2 regions of the Chryseobacterium sp. TB1-D10 genome follow, and region 1 is predicted to be linked to the other one. Evidence: riboswitches for the same ligand, from Rfam matches in the RefSeq annotation. Region 1 holds a riboswitch; the other holds the start of a gene.
What was found. A riboswitch is a leader RNA that binds a small molecule or an ion and turns the genes downstream of it on or off. The one in region 1 is predicted to bind S-adenosylmethionine.
Positions count from the first base shown of each region.

Region 1 (4,437 bases):
TCTTGCTGATGTTGTAACCTATTGATAAATCTGTGATGATTTTATCGGAAATAAACTGATGCTCGTTTGGTAAAATAGTACCGTCAAAGTTAGCATCCACAATATCAGCGCCCCAAACTTTTCCGTAGTAGGTATTTCTAAGATAGAAATTGAAATCATTCCATGAAAAATTATGAGACAAACTTGCTTTTACTTTAGGAACAGAATCTTCCAGATAAATTCTTGATCTTTCTGAGAAAAATGTATTTTCCAAACCAAGATCTCTCAATTTTTCCGAAGGGTGCACATCGCCCACTTTTTTGGTTCTGTTCAGGTTGATCGCAAAATCATTTGTAAATTTGAAGCTTTCTTTTGCTAGAGAATGGCTGATTACAAAGTCCAAACCTTTGGTTTCTGTATCGATGGAATTTGCAAAAAACTGGGCTCCATTAAGGTTTAAAGCTGTAACAAGTCCTCCGGTGAACTGATCTGTCAAAACAATTCTGTCATCAATTCTGATAAAGTAGGCATCGGCTGTAAAGTTCAGATTAAGCGATGGAATCTTGTAGGTAAAACCGGTACTGAAGGATTTTGAAGTTTCCTGTTTCAATGGCTCTATTCCAAAAGACTTAGCAACTTCAGAATCATTGCTGAAAGTTCCCACTTCTCTCAGACTTCCGTTAACGAATAAAGTGGAAGTCGTATTATAATAAATCTGATGAATCGAAGGTGCACGGAAACCTGTGGAACCTGCAAACCGGAAATTAAGATCCTTTGAAAGTTTGATTCTGGAAGCTAATTTATAATTAAATGTCGATCCAAAATCTGAATAATCTTCGTATCTAACTGCGGCATCTACCAACAACCAATTGGTAAAATTAAATTCTACATCGGCATAGGCAGCATAGGAATTTCTGTTTTTATCCGTTCTGTTTGCTTCTCGGAAACCTGCAAAAACCTGAGAACTTCCTGCCAAAGATGCTCCGAAGAAATCAGTTGGATTCACAGAAGTTGGTGTTTGTGGATTTCCATTAATGTCATAAGCCGTGTAAGAAGCTTCTTCACCTGGATTGATTTTGAAATTTTCGTGACGTTGTTCTGCCCCGAAAGCGACATTAATGCCCTCCAAAAGATCAAATGATTTGCTGAAATCCAGATTGATCGTGTTCTGTAGAAACTGCAATCCGCCAGCTTTGAAGGAACTCGGAGAATTAAATCTTAAACTTGTGTTTCCTGTATTTTCAATCGTGTAATCAAAACTGTTTTGTCCGAAAGTATTACTGAAATCTATATTCCAGCCGTCCCATTTTCCTTTGATGCCCGCAGATAATGAAACATCCTGAATCTTTGTGTGAATCTCCGGCAGATAACCGTCAATATACAATCCAGTGAAAGTTCTGGCTTGGTTTGGTCTTCTGTAAAATCCGCCTGATGCACCATCTCTGATCGAATATTCACCGAAAGTATAAGCTTTCCAATTGTCATTTAAAGGCACTTCTATGTTCGCGAATAACTGATGGTTACTCAGTTTGGACTGTCCAACCTGCTGATTGAAATCTTTTCTGGTTTGTCCTCTGTAAGCCAATTCATTATCAGTTACATTTGCGCCTAACAAACCTTGCAAAGCTGAAATGGATGATGCATTTTGAATATTTGACTGGAAACCAGAATCAAAATAATTGACACCTTGAGAATACTGGTGAATTAAATTCACAAAATCCTGTTCTCCGGCAGTGCCTTTCAGATTATTGATATTATTGAAATAAGACGAAAGATTCACGCCGCTTTCTGCTGCTCTTTTCTCGATTGCGTTGTATGCATTGTAGATGGCACCACTTTCTGTTCCCGCTCTTCTGGTAGGATCACGGAATTGGGATGACCAGGTTAAATTGAAAAAACCGCCTTTGTTACCAATTTTATTTCCGTAGTTTAAATCCAACTGATATTGTTGACCGTCATAATTTCCAGTGTGATCATTTGCTGCTTTTGTCAGATAACCTCCGTAATTCAGTTGTCCGGTCAGTTTTCCGGTGTCTCTTTTCAATTGAAGGTTCATCACGCCGGCAATGGCGTCTGAACCATATTGAGCGGACGCTCCATCTCTCAGAACCTCGATTCTGGAAAGAGCGAAGGCTGGAATGGCATTAAGGTCGGTTCCTACAGTACCTCTTCCCGGAGCACCGTTGACATTGACTAATGCTGATGTATGTCTTCTTTTTCCATTGATTAAAATCAAAGTCTGATCCGGTCCCAGACCTCTCAACTGTGCGGGATCTGAATGGTCCGATCCATCTGCATTGGTCTGAATGGTTGAGGTAAAAGAAGGCGCAATCGTATTAAGGATTTGATTGATGTTCGTCTGTGGTAAACTCTGCTGAATGTCTTTCAGATTGAAAACATCTACAGGAACCGGACTGTCCGCTTTTGATCTTCCGCCGCTTCTGGATCCTACCAAAACCACTTCTTCGATTTGTTTATCAGAAGTAGAATCTTTAACCGCTTTTGTTTCCTGAGCTTGTGCAAATGAAATTCCAGAAAATAAAATAACCGCCGCTGTGAGCGCAATTCCTTTCCTTGAATTAATAATAGTTACTTTGTTCATATATTCTAAATTTTACGTTTTATAAATAAAAAAACTTCTCCCAGACAAGTCCGGAAGAAGTTATATAAGGATGCGTTTGGTCCAATAATAAAAACTTTTAAACTTATCTTTCCTTCTTTCAAAGGCTGAATGCAACACCTTTCCTTTCGGCAGGTTGTTAAGACGTCAATGGGTCAGTTCCCTCGGTCTTTCTTAATAAGTATGACAGCAATTCGTAATCACAGCGCAAAAATACGGGCTTCACTTTTATCGATCCAAATTTATTTCATACTAATTTGGTATGATAAATATCATATTGATTTTAATTCATTGATTTGATGCTGATTGGCACAGAAATTAATCATTAATAAAAATGAAAATGACTAAGACAAAATACCATATCGGCTGTTCAGGATTTTACAACACAGACTGGAAAGGCTCACTTTATCCGGCAGATTCTCAGAACAAAGACTTCCTCAAATTATATTCTCAGGCATTTGATATTGTGGAAATTAACAGTACATTTTACCGAAAACCGACAGCTAAAACACTTCAAAAATGGGTAGATGAAACTCCGGATTATTTTAAATTTTTTATTAAAATCCCAAAAACGATTTCACACCAAAAACCTTTTGAAAACAAGAAAGAAGAGATTATAGATTTCTGTAATTACATACAGACGCATCTTGAAGAAAAGCTTGCTGGTTTTTTATTTCAATTCCCGCCTTCATTCCATAATACATCAGAAAATTTAAATTGGCTTAATGAAAACCTACCTGATGATCACTTAATCGTCGCAGAATTTCGACATAATTCCTGGTGGAGTGATGAGGTTTTTAAAATTTTTAAAGACAAAAAATGGATCTTCAGCGGAACCAGTTTTCCCGGAAACTTATCTGATGAAGTCATTATCACAAATCCTAAAATCGGATATTATCGCCTTCACGGAAAACCAATACTTTACAAATCGCCCTATTCAGAGGAATTTTTGAATGATCTTGCTGAGAAGATCAAAGAAACTAAAAATGAATTTTATATAATGTTCAATAACACCTGGGGAACAGCTGCGGTAGAAAATTCATTATATTTAAAGAAAATTTTGAAGTAAATGAAAAAACTTGTCGTACTCTCAGGCGCAGGAATCTCAGCAGAAAGTGGCATCAAAACCTTTAGAGACTCCAACGGACTTTGGGAAAATCACCGCGTGGAAGATGTGGCTTCGCCGGAAGGTTTTGCTAAAAATCCAAAGTTGGTTCTGGATTTTTATAATTCAAGAATGCAACAACTGAATGACGTAGAACCCAACACGGCTCATATATTGCTTGCAGAACTTGAAGACTATTTCGATGTTCATATCATCACCCAGAATGTAGACGATCTGCACGAGCGTGGCGGTTCTAAAAAAATCATTCATCTTCATGGCGAACTTAAAAAAGCAAGGTCGGTTGACAATGAAAATGAAATACTGGATTGGGAAAACGACATTCATTTAGGCGATCTTCACAGTGATGGTTCGCAGCTTCGGCCACACATCGTTTGGTTTGGCGAGATGGTTCTGGAAATGGACAATGCGATTGAAATTGCTTCACAAGCCGATTTATTTCTGGTCATTGGAACATCCATGCAGGTTTATCCGGCAGCTTCCGTGGTAAGATATGTTCCAAGCCATTGCGAATTTTTTGTCATCGATCCAAACCTCGAAAATCCAAATTCGTTTACCCGAAATGAAAATTATTTCAAAGCCTCCGCAACGGAAGGAATGAAAAAATTAAAACAAATATTAATAGAAAATTATCAATAATGCAGGTAGAAATAAGAAAATTAACCATTGATGATTATGATGAGCTGGCAGAAGCCATGCAGAAAGCCTATCCAGT
Region 1 is NZ_JAPFHB010000006.1:38,081-42,517, reverse strand. Features, by position in the region: gene OPU68_RS09370 (TonB-dependent receptor plug domain-containing protein) at 1-2,581, opposite strand, end outside; SAM riboswitch class I at 2,682-2,783, opposite strand; gene OPU68_RS09365 (DUF72 domain-containing protein) at 2,940-3,668, shown strand; gene OPU68_RS09360 (SIR2 family NAD-dependent protein deacylase) at 3,669-4,361, shown strand; gene OPU68_RS09355 (nitrilase-related carbon-nitrogen hydrolase) at 4,361-4,437, shown strand, end outside.

Region 2 (4,437 bases), on a different contig from region 1:
ACCCTTTCCAGAAAAGCCAAATCCGGCTTCCCATTATTTTTTTCATCAATTTTAAAAACCCGGAAAGTTGCCCAAGCGTGAACAGGCGGATTCACATCATCGAAATTCCATTCGTAGGCCGGCATCTGCCCGTTCGGGTGCATATACCATTCTTTGGTCAGCGTAATCAATTGGTCTTTAGCAAATTCCGAATCAATCACGCAAAAACTAACACAATGGAAAGCCAAATCCCAGGTTGCATACCAAGGATATTCCCATTTGTCGGGCATCGAGATGATGTCTTTGTTATGAAGATGTTCCCAATCGCTGTTTCGGACGTAGCCTTTTCTTTGAATTGGGAAATTTGGGTCGCCTTTCAGCCATTTCCCAACATTATAATGGTAAAACTGTTTGTTCCAAAGCAAACCTGCAAAAGCCTGTCTTTGAACATTTTTCTCGTCTTCATTTTCAATGTCTTTCTGAATATTAGCATAGAAATTATCCGAATCCTGCTTTCTGTGGTTGATGATTTCATCAAAATCCCAAAATGCATCCTCCATAATATGCGGAGACAATCGGAATTCGAAAACCTTATTGCTGTGCGCTTCAATGATTTCTTCACAATGCAAAGACGCTTTGGTTCCGGTTTTTTTAGGATTAATGGTGTCTAATCCTTTCGTAATGTATTGATTGATACCGTCTTTAAAAAAACCTTCCGTTCTAGGTGTATTGAATAATCTCGCTCTGTTCGTCTCATTTTCACAAAACAAAGCCTCCACATTTCTGTTTCTGGAATATAACTTTTTGATGCTGATGCTGTCGTGATGAATATCAATTTCTCCTTGCTTAGAAAAACCAAGATTCGCCTTGTAATCATTATAACCCCAAACCCAATTGTTCCTGTACCAAACCGTTGGCAAAACCACGATTGGTGCAGGTTTGTCGCTACGGTTATGAACATCAATCCTGATTAAAAAATCATCCTCCCCGGCTTTTGCATACTCAATGAAAATATCAAAATATTCATCGTTATCGAAAATTCCCGTGTCAATCAGCTCATATTCCATCTCATTTTTGGAACGCTGACCATTCACGCTGATGAGCTCTTCGTACGGAAATTCATTGATTGGATATTTGTAAACCATCTTCATATAGCTGTGAGACGGCGTATTGTCCAAATAATAAAAAATCTCCTTTATATCTTCCCCGTGATTTCCCTGATAATTGCTCAGTCCGAAAAAACGTTCTTTAATTCTAATATCTTTTTTGTTCCAAAAGGAGAATGCGAAACACATCTGTTGCTTCTCATCCGAGATTCCTGCGATGCCTTCCTCGGCCCATCTGTAGGACCAGGCTTCTGCTGTGTCGTGGCCTGTAAATCCCCACGCATCACCGTTTGTACTGTAATCTTCCCGCACATTTCCCCATTGGCGATGGCTCACATAAGGTCCCCATTTCTTCCAACGCGGATTCCTCAATTTTTCTTCCTCGTTCATATTTTTCTAATTATTTTTTGGATAATTATTCGTTTTTAATTTAGGAGCATCACGTTTCGACTTTTGTTCGAACTGTCCAACCCGCTGTCCACTATATCTTTTTTTGCTCAGAAGATTGGTCATCCAAAAGAAAACTTTCTCAAAGCAAAAAAAGGATGCCGTTCCCATCGGGGCTATGTTGAAGATTTGTCATTCTATCAACGAATTAAAAAACTATCAATAATTAATAATTTATCATTAATAATTAATCACCCGTTATCCGCAAAACTCTCCAGCGTTGTCATTCCACCATCCACATAAATACTCGCTCCCGTAATGTAATCCGAATAATCACTCGCCAAAAATACGGCTAAATTTCCAATGTCTTCCGGTTGCCCGATTCTGTCGTACGGAATCAGCGTCATCAGCGCATCCAAAGATTTTTCATTATCCCAAGCAGATTTGTTGATTGGCGTTTGTATTGCGCCCGGACAGATATTATTCACACGGATTTTATCCTTTCCATATTCCTGAGCCAAAGTCTGCATCAACATTCTCAGCGCACCTTTGCTGGACGCATAATTCGCGTGTCCAGCCCACGGAATCGTCTCGTGAACACTACTGATATTGATGATTTTCCCCAAAGCTTTGGATTTGTCGTTCATTCCACGTTTCAAAAATTCTCTGATGGCTTCTCTCGAACATAAAAATTGTCCTGTTAAATTGACATCAATCACTTTTTGCCATTGTTCCAAAGTCATATCAATGAAAGACGCATCTTGTTGCAAACCAGCGTTATTGATAAGAATATCTACAGTCCCATATTTTTCAATTGTCTTTTGAAACATTGCCTGAACCTGGTCTTCCTTGCTCACATCACATTGAATAATAAAACCTTCGCCACCATTTTCCTCAATGGTTTTCAAAGTTTCCTCCGCTTCCGGACGAGAATGTTCCGATGAATGATTTATGATGGTAATGGCGCCAGATTTTGCCAAACTAATAGCAATTCCTTTCCCGATTCCACTGCTGGAACCTGTTACAATGGCGACTTGTTTATTAAGATTGATTTCCATAATTTTTTTTTAAAGCAAATATGATACGCAAGTTCTGGGAAAATATATTATTAACAAATAATTATTTTAGAAATTTCAGGCGAAATTTGGAAAAAGTAAACTTTGTGAAGTATATTTGCAGTCAGAATTGTTCATTTACATATTGAAAATGTTATCGAGAAAGGTGGAGAGATTAGACTCTGTGAAACCTTGGCAACCCTTCGGAAACGAAGAAGGTGCTAAATTCTATCCCGAATTAGTCGGGAAAAGATAACCAAACATTTATTCTACATTTCCCCGTAGCATTTTCAATTTTTATCATTTAAGAAAATTGGAAAATAAGTTACAACATCTTCAGACATTACATTTCACGACACAAGCCGGAAAGGTCTATGATATTCCATTAAGCTATCAGCTTTTTGGAAAAGAACTGTATTCTGCTCCAATCATTCTGATAAACCACGCACTAACTGGAAATTCCGATGTTGCCAGCGAAAACGGATGGTGGAAAGTTCTGGTCGGGAACGGAAAAGTAATCGACACAAACCGATTTACAGTAATCTGTTTCAATATTCCAGGAAATGGATTCGACGGCTATTTCATTGATAATTATGAAGATTTCATTGTTCAGGACATTGCAAAAATTTTCATCGAAGGTTTAAAGCTTTTAAAAATCGAAAAACTTTTCGCTTTGGTTGGCGGTTCTGTAGGCGGTTCTATTGGTTGGGAAATGCTGGCTTTGGAAAATAATTTAGCAGAAAGATTTATTCCCATTGCAACAGATTTCAAAACTTCGGATTGGTTGCATTCGCAATGTCTGGTTCAGAAATATCTTTTAGAATCAGAAGATAAGCCATTAGAAAAAGCCAGAGTTCACGCAATGTTGTGCTACAGAACACCGAAATCGCTTAACTCAAGATTCAAAAGAGAAACGGATTCTGAAAAGAAAATTTTAAAATCCCACGACTGGCTCAACTTTCACGGAAACCGATTAAACGAAAGATTTAGTTTAAAAGCCTACAGACTTGTCAATCACCTTCTGATGAACATCAACGGAAAGGAAAATGAACTGGAAAACATCAATGCAGAAATCCATTTGGTTTCGGTTGACTCAGACCTTTTTTATCCGGCTTTTGAGATTAAAAATACTTACGATTTTTTACAACATAAAAACAAAAATGTTCAGTATCACGAAATCAAATCCATCCACGGACACGACGCTTTCCTTATGGAATACGAACAACTAAACAATATTTTAACACCTCTATTTTTGAACCGATGACAGACAAGAACGCAATTAATATTTATAGAAACAAAGCTTTGGTCAACTTCGAAGGGAAAAATTTCCTCGGACAAATCGGTGTAGATTCACGCATCTTCCAAGCTTTAAATGGAGGCGGAATAAGCGTTGGTGTTATTTCCCAGCAAGCGATTGAAAATGGAATCTCTGTCCTTGTCGATGAAGTTGATGCAGAAGATGCGGTTAAATTTCTGAAAAAAGAATTCGAACAGGAAACGAAGGAAGGTTACGTTAATAATATTTATAGTATTGATAGTCTTAGCGTTATCGGGTTTGTTTCGGATAATTACAATAAGATTTTATCTGAACTTCAACGCAACAAGATTTTTCCTTTATTATTAAGTCAAATCGCTTCTGCTGGAAGAGTGAACATTGTGGTGACCGAAAACCAAACCGAAATCACCAAAAACATCATCGAAACCGAAATCTACGGAAAACCAAAAACCGTTCATCTCGCTTTGATTGGTCACGGAAATGTCGGCGGAACTTTGGTAGAGCAAATCCTCGATTCTGCTTACGATATCTTAAAAAGAAAAAGAGTGGATTTGAAAATCGTTGCAATTGCGAATTCCAAAAAAATTGCTTTCAACCAAGCCGGTTTCGGAAGCGATTGGAGACAGAAAATCAA
Region 2 is NZ_JAPFHB010000001.1:267,716-272,152, forward strand. Features, by position in the region: gene OPU68_RS01255 (MGH1-like glycoside hydrolase domain-containing protein) at 1-1,475, opposite strand, end outside; gene OPU68_RS01260 (glucose 1-dehydrogenase) at 1,724-2,530, opposite strand; SAM riboswitch class I at 2,679-2,786, shown strand; gene OPU68_RS01265 (alpha/beta fold hydrolase) at 2,841-3,791, shown strand; gene OPU68_RS01270 (ACT domain-containing protein) at 3,788-4,437, shown strand, end outside.
Region 2: linked by a shared signal. The riboswitch ahead of OPU68_RS01265 (alpha/beta fold hydrolase) and the one ahead of OPU68_RS09370 (TonB-dependent receptor plug domain-containing protein) in region 1 are both predicted to bind S-adenosylmethionine.